Prochlorococcus marinus str. MIT 0918: one gene and its partner. The protein of the gene in region 1 binds, or shares a complex with, the protein of each later gene. Links are inferred from orthologs where the notes say so. Each region holds a gene or a part of one and is shown on either strand. Other genes may lie near its edges. The genes, in order: uvrA and mfd.

Evidence for each region.
Region 2: the proteins of uvrA (region 1) and mfd are in contact, whole or in part, in a crystal structure (PDB 4DFC), measured with the Escherichia coli proteins. The link is inferred for Prochlorococcus marinus str. MIT 0918 from one-to-one orthologs.

The regions. Positions count from the first base shown.
Region 1 is NZ_CP114780.1:1,239,950-1,243,723, forward strand. Bases 332-3,774 are described here. They hold uvrA (excinuclease ABC subunit UvrA), read right to left. Parts: upstream 3,460-3,774; coding sequence 532-3,459; downstream 332-531. Other genes in these bases: O5636_RS06785 (glycosyltransferase), read right to left, coding at 332-346; recN (DNA repair protein RecN), read right to left, coding at 3,517-3,774. Outside these bases: more of O5636_RS06785, read right to left, coding at 1-331. UniProt on the Escherichia coli protein: The UvrABC repair system catalyzes the recognition and processing of DNA lesions. UvrA is an ATPase and a DNA-binding protein. A damage recognition complex composed of 2 UvrA and 2 UvrB subunits scans DNA for abnormalities.
Region 2 is NZ_CP114780.1:303,055-307,410, reverse strand. What follows is about bases 65-4,089. They hold mfd (transcription-repair coupling factor), read left to right. Parts: upstream 65-403; coding sequence 404-3,889; downstream 3,890-4,089. Other genes in these bases: O5636_RS01685 (hypothetical protein), read left to right, coding at 65-364. Outside these bases: more of O5636_RS01685, read left to right, coding at 1-64. UniProt on the Escherichia coli protein: Couples transcription and DNA repair by recognizing RNA polymerase (RNAP) stalled at DNA lesions. Mediates ATP-dependent release of RNAP and its truncated transcript from the DNA, and recruitment of nucleotide excision repair machinery to the damaged site.

The DNA of each region.
Region 1 (3,774 bases):
ATCTTTCATGGTCTTGCAAGGTGTGTATTAATCGGTCTGCTAAATCATCTAAATAAGGCCATAATAATTCCTTACGAAGATATCTTTTGGGTCCAAAAGGTAATCTAAGAATCTGGGATTTAGAAGTAATCCTTTCCCTAGCTTGAGAATAATCGGATGAAACCTTTCTATCTTGAATTAAACGAGTAACAAGATCTACTTGATCTACTCCAGGACAAGCAGCTAATTCCTTAACTAATTCACTAACATATAATGTTTGACCACCAGTATCTGAATCCCTTCCCAATTCAAGGTTATTAGAGCGAATTAAGCCATGTAAATGAAGATGCAGGAGCTTTAAACCCATAATTTTTTGCTCCAAAGTTCATAACTACATAATTTATTTTCAGTCAATCAAACCTAAAGAAAGAATAACAATTTTGAATTTAAAAAAACTTTATTCCTTGAAAGCATTGCGAGGGAAGTCATCTGATCAAATTTAAAAGAATTCCAAAACGTAATTTATATAGAAATGCAAAGCAAATACTACATTTATCTGTATTTATTTAAAGCTTGTTTTAAATATTGTCCTGTATAGCTTGTTGCACAATTTGCTACATCCTCAGGTGTTCCCTGAACAACCAATTGTCCTCCTAAATTTCCACCCTCAGGTCCTAAATCAATAATCCAATCTGAACAACGAATTACATCTAAATTATGCTCAATAACAATCATTGAATTGCCTTTATCAACCAATCTTTGAAGAACATCCATAAGCTTATGAACATCAGAAAAACTTAACCCAGTAGTAGGTTCATCAATTAAATAAAGAGTTTTTCCTGTAGCACGACGTGAAAGCTCCGTAGCAAGCTTCACTCGTTGAGCCTCTCCTCCAGAAAGAGTAGGAGCTGGTTGCCCTAATTTAATATAACCAAGACCAACATCAACCAATGTTCTTAACCGATCTGCAGCCTGAGGAATCGCGGAAAATACATCTACAGATTGCTCAACAGTCATCTCTAGAACATCGGCAATAGTATATCCTTTATATTTCACTTGCAGAGTTTCACGGTTAAAGCGAGCTCCTTTACAAACATCACATTGGACATATACATCAGGTAGAAAGTTCATTTCAATAACATTTACACCCTGACCTTTACAAGCCTCACAACGTCCTCCTTTAACATTAAAACTAAACTGACCTACTTGATATCCGCGTGCCTTTGCTTCTACAGAAGCAGCAAAAATTTGACGAATAGGATCAAAGGCTCCAGTATAAGTTGCTGGATTTGAACGAGGTGTTCTACCAATAGGAGATTGATCAATAATGATAACCTTATCAATTGATTTCACACCTCTTAATTCTTCTAATCCTTTAGGAAAAGGTACTTTTAAACCTAATTGATTATTAATCGCAGGATGTAATAATTCATTTATCAATGTACTTTTCCCACTTCCACTAACACCTGTAACAGCAACTAGACGACCTAAAGGAAAATCAACAGAAACATTTTTCAAATTATTCCGATCACAACCTATCAAACGCAGATTGCGATTGACACCCTTACGTCTTTCCAATGGTGTAGGAATAGATGTCCTGCCACTTAAATATTCACCTGTTAAAGAGTCTTTACTTTTTAATAGATTATCTAATGTTCCTTTAGCAATAATTTTACCACCATGTATACCAGCACCTGGGCCAATATCTACTAAATAATCAGCAGCACGTATAGTATCTTCATCATGTTCAACAACTATTAATGTATTACCAAGATCACGTAGTCTTTGAAGGGTAGTCAATAATCTATCATTATCTCTTTGATGTAATCCAATGCTGGGTTCATCTAACACATACAAAACCCCTGTAAGCCCTGCACCAATCTGAGTTGCCAACCTTATTCGCTGAGCTTCCCCACCAGACAAAGTCATTGCCGGTCTATCCAAGCTTAAATAATCTAGACCTACATCAAGTAAAAACTTCAATCTTAAACGAATTTCCTTTAAAACCAAATCACCTATTTGTATTTGTCTAGAAGAAAGCAAAGGCTCAGATTTACTCGACTTGCCTTGTCCCATCAACTTCTCAATACGATCTAGTGTTTCAGAAACACTAGTCTCAGTTAATTCGTTAATAGAATAAGGGCCGATTTTAACGGCTAAAGCTTCCGGACGTAATCTTTTACCAGAGCAAGTAGAACAGGGAACGGATTCTAAAAATTTCTCTAATTTCTGTCGAACTGATTCTCCATTAGCATCTTGTAATTGTCTTTCTAAAATAGGCAATATACCTTGAAATGATCTTTTATATCCTTCTTGTTTATTATAACGACTATCAGATTTGATCAAAATTGGCTCTTCACTACCATTCAACAAAATGTCTTTTTGGTTTTGTGTTAAATCTTTCCAAGGCGTCTTAATTTCAAATCCATAAGTTTCACCAACTGAAAATAATAATGAAAAATAATATGAATTTTCTTTCTCACTCCAAGGGGCAACTGCTGCATAAACTGGTAAAGAAGGGTCGGGAATAACTCGATCACTAGTAAATTTTTTGAGATGGCCTAAACCATGACAATCAGGACATGCACCATAAGGGCTATTAAAAGAAAATAATCTAGGAGATAATTCTTCTATAACTGCACCATGAACAGGGCAAGCAAAGTTTTCAGAAAAAAGCCTTTCTCTCTCTATATTGTCAGGCAACTTCTCATCTTTCTTTGGGACAACTTCAACAATTGCAAGTCCATCTCCCCGTTTTAAAGCTGTTTGTAAGGAATCAGTTAAACGTTCCTGAATTCCCTCTCGTGCAATCAAACGATCGACTACAACTTCAATGGAATGAGAATGATTTTTATCGAGCTCGATATTGTCAGATAATTCTCGCACTTCCTTATTGATTCTTACTCTGGCAAATCCCTCCGAAGCCAAACCAGAAAGCAATTTCGAATGGGTTCCTTTTTTACCTCGAACAACAGAAGCTAATAATTGATACCTTGTACCTTCAGGTAAAGTAAGAATTTGATCGACCATCTCATCTATTGTCTGAGGCCGAATGTCTCGATTACATTCTGGGCAATGAGGTTCACCTGCACGACCAAATAAAAGTCTTAAATAATCTTTGATTTCCGTAACTGTCCCTACTGTTGATCGTGGATTATGACTTGTTGATTTTTGATCAATAGAAATCGCAGGTGAAAGACCTTCGATAGCATCTACATCCGGCTTATCTACTTGTCCTAGAAATTGTCTAGCATATGCTGAAAGACTTTCTACATATCTCCTTTGTCCTTCAGCAAAAATAGTATCAAAAGCTAATGAACTCTTACCACTTCCACTAACCCCAGTAAAAACAATAAATTTATTACGAGGAATAGTAAGATCAACATTTTTTAAATTATGTTGTCTAGCACCTCGAATCCTTATAACTTCTTCCAAAGAATCGGATAATAAAGATTTGTGAGTAGCGTCTTGTTTCCCCACTGAGGGTCCTCTTTCTACAGAAAGTTAATCATATAATCTTAGAAAAATTGTTGCTCATTATGCTGCTTTGTTATCCAACAAACTTGCAGCAAAAATACTTGCCTGCTCAAAATCACCTCCAGCTAGTTTAGCTATTTCGGATTTACGTTCCTGAAATCCCTGCAACAATAAGACTTTTGAATTAGTCATGCCATTTTCAACTGTCTTAGATACAGAAAAATGATGATCGGCTAAAGCTGCTACAAGAGGCTGATGTGTAATACAAAAAACTTGTTTGTATCGAGATAAATTTTTTAATGCTTTAGCAATAGCAGT
Region 2 (4,356 bases), 940 kb from region 1 along the record:
AATAGAAGTTAATCTTAAAAGAATTGGATGGTCAAAGGCTCAAGAAAATGATTTTATTGAAAAAACATTAGGTTATAAAGATAGAAATAGAATAACAGAATATCAAGAAATAATTTTATTAATTAAATTATTACAACAAATAAGAGAAGGCGAAGGTATCTCTAGTTTAAAAAGATTTATAGACAAAGATCAAATGATATTACTATCTGATAATATGATTAAAAAACTTGGGTGGGACTTGAATTATGCGAGAGAATATCTTAAAAATAATTTTAGTAAGAATAGTAGATCTGAATTAGAAAACAAAGAATTATTGAAGTTTAACCTGATGCTTATATCTAAACTAGACAATGTATCAGAGTAAAATGTGATATTATTATAATATTATAATATAATAACATTAATGGCACTTAGATCTTTAATAAATAACCTTCTAGATACTAATTTAATAGAAGAAATATACTTAAGAATTACCACTATTAAGAGATTAAAAATTTCTAAGGGTTCTAGATCAGCGAGAGCAATAATAGCATCAGTTCTAGCAAAAAAATCAAAGAAACCACTTTTAATAATACTTCCTACATTAGAAGAAGCTTCAAGGTGGTTTTCTTTAATACAACTTATGGGATGGAAAAAAACATTATTTTATCCTACAAGTGAATCATCACCATTTGAATCTATTAACGTATCAAATGAAATTATTTGGGGTCAATTAAGTGTATTAAGCGAATTGATTAGACATAAAGATATAAGTTCATTGGCAATAATAACAACAGAGAAGTCTCTTCAGCCTCACTTACCCTCAATCAATGAAGTGAACAATAACTCTATTAATATTGAAATAGGAGCTAATTTGGATTTATCTGAATTTTGTAAGAAATTATCACTTCTGGGTTATCATAAAACAAATACTATAGAGGAAGAAGGACAATGGAGTAGAAGAGGAGATATAATAGATATTTATGCAGTAAATAATGAGTTGCCTATAAGACTTGAATTATTCGGGGATCAAATAGAAAAACTTAAAGAATTCGATCCAATTACACAAAGATCACTAGATACTATAAATAATTTGTCAATTACACCAGTTAATTATAACTTTTGTCTTACAGATAATGAAATTGATTATCACCAAACGGAAAATCCATTAAAAACCAATGATATAAAAAAGTTATATAAAGCTTCTCTATTAGATTACCTTGATAAGGATACATTCTTAGTAATCGATGATGAACAACAATGTAAAGTCCACACTGATAACTGGTTGAAACATGTAGATCTAACCCTTAAAGAATATTTAAATAATGTTAATAATGAATTGAACCAAGAAGAATTAAGGTCTTTATATTATGATAATGATGCATTATATAAAATATTACAATCTTATATAGGTATTAATTACAACCCAATAACCACATCGGATAAAGATAATAATTATTTTGAACTTCCAACAAAATCAATAGCTAGCTATCCAAATCATTTTAGTAAATTAGCTGAATTAATACGTTCATACCAAAAGAAAAAATACTCTATATGGTTATATTCTGCTCAACCTAGTAGAACTTCAGCTCTTCTTGAAGAGCATGAATGTTACGTTAAGTTTATACAAAATAATTCAGATAAGTTTATCAAAGACATTATTGGAGTAAAAACTCCATTAGCACTAAAGGTTAATTCAAATGTAGATATTGAAGGTATAGACTTAGTAGCCTGGAAAGTTTTAGTAATAACAGATAAAGAAATATTTGGTCAAAATCTTATATCAACTACTGGATACATACGAAAAAGAAAAACAGCTTCTAGTAAAAAAATAAATCCTAATAAACTTTCCTCTGGAGACTATGTAGTTCATCGTAACCATGGAATAGGTAAATTTCTAAAAATAGAAAAATTTATAGTAAATAATGAGAGTAGAGATTACCTTCTAGTTCAGTATCTTGATGGAACATTAAGGGTAGCTGCTGATCAACTTAATTCACTTGGAAGATATAGATCATCTTATGGTACAAACCCTAAAATAAACAAGCTAGGAGGAACTAGTTGGCTTAAAGCAAAGGAAAAGGCTAGTAAATCAATTAATAAGGTTGCTATAGATTTAATCAAACTATATGCTGAAAGGTCTACGACAAAAGGATATGCATTTCCAGAAGATGGTCCCTGGCAACAGGAACTAGAGGATGCATTTCCCTACAAAGCTACACCAGATCAATTAAAAGCAGTTATTGATATCAAAAATGATATGGAAAAATCTATTCCTATGGATAGATTAATCTGTGGTGATGTTGGCTATGGTAAAACAGAAGTAGCTATACGCGCGTTATTTAAAGCTATAACATCAGGAAAACAAGTTGCATTACTCTCTCCTACAACTATTCTTTCACAACAACATTGGAGAACATTAACAGATAGATTTGCGCCTTATCCAATAAAAGTCTCACTCTTAAACCGATTTAAATCTAGTAAGGAAAAAAAAGATATTTATTCAAATCTAAAAGAAGGTAAAATAGATGTAATTGTAGGAACTCATTTATTGCTATCTAAAAAAATAATATACAAAGATTTAGGTTTACTTGTAATAGATGAAGAACAAAGATTTGGAGTCAACCAAAAAGAAAAAATAAAATCTTTAAAAAAGAATGTAGATGTAATAACACTTTCTGCTACTCCAATACCAAGAACCTTATATATGAGTATGTCTGGTGTGAGAGAAATGAGTCTAATTACAACTCCACCGCCACTTCGTAGATCAATAAAAACTCATCTTACTAATAAAGATCCTGAAGTTATTAGAAGTGCAATATGTCATGAAATAAGTAGGGGTGGGCAAATATTTTATGTAGTTCCTAGAATTAACGGCATAGAAGAAGTAGCGTTAAAAATCAAAGAAATGGTGCCCAATGTTAAAATAATATTGGCGCATGGTCGTATGGATGAAGGGGAACTTGAAAATGCAATGATTGCTTTTAATGCAGGAGAAGCTGATTTAATGTTATGTACTACGATTATAGAAAGTGGATTAGATATTCCAAGAGTAAATACTATATTAATTGAGGATGCTCATAGGTTTGGCTTATCACAATTATACCAATTAAGAGGAAGAGTTGGTAGAAGCGGTATACAAGCTCATGCATGGTTATTTTATCCAAATCATTCTGAAATAAATACTAATGCAATAAAAAGATTAAAAGCAATCCAAGAGTTTAGTGAACTTGGAAGTGGATATCAATTAGCTATGAGAGATATGGAAATAAGAGGAATAGGTAACATTATTGGTGTTCAGCAGAGTGGTCAAATGGAGGCAATTGGTTTTGATTTATATATGGAAATACTTCAAGAATCAATAGCAGAGATTAAAGGTCAAAAGATTCCAATTGTTGAAGAAACAACAATTGATTTACCTATAACAGCATTTATACCCTCTACATGGTTAAAAGATAATGAACAAAAGTTAATTGCATATAAAGAGGCTTCAGAATGTCAAACAAATGCAAGTTTAGTGGAATTAGCAGCATCATGGACAGATAGGTTTGGTAAATTACCAGCTTCTGTAGAAGCATTACTATTAATAATGAAATTAAAAATAATTGCTAAACAAACAGGATTTTCACGAATAAAAGTAGTTAATAAAAACTTGGTACTAGAAACCTTAATGATTGAATCTGCCTTTAAGTCACTGAAGAAAGGTTTAGATTCTCATTTACAAGGTAGAATGGTTTTTAAAAAAGGTTCTAAAACATCAGAAGTGATGGCAAGAGGATTAAATATGTATCCTATTTATAAACAAGTTGAATTTCTAATAGACTGGTTAACAAAGATGGCTACACAGATTTCAGATATTGAAAATAACATTTCTTCTAATTTACTAGATAAACTATCAGAGACAACGTAAAAATATATAGCCAAACTATAATTATAAAAAGAAGAATAATCTATAAGCCTTTTACATTTGATAATGACATTAGTTACAAGGTGGTTATTCCAAAAGATAGCTCGAGGAGTTTTAACACCTAGGGGGCTTTTCCACATTTCCACAGAATGCATATGATGCAGTGTCTAAATCATGTGAGTAGGACAAAGTCATAAGTGGATGTGTGACAACATCAGCTCGAACCTGAGACTGCTTCTACTGCAGTCAGTTTGGGCAAGAGTTATAAATTATACAAAGAGAGAATATTGGATTACATGGATTTTTATTTAATTTTTTTGTTATTAGAAGAAGATAAATGTGGAAAAGTATCTTATATCACATAAATTTCTATATTATAATTAAATATTCAACATAAGTATAATCACTTATTACAGTAGGAACTGAAGGTAAAGTGTTTGAGTTTTAAAATTTTAACGTTAAAATGAAAT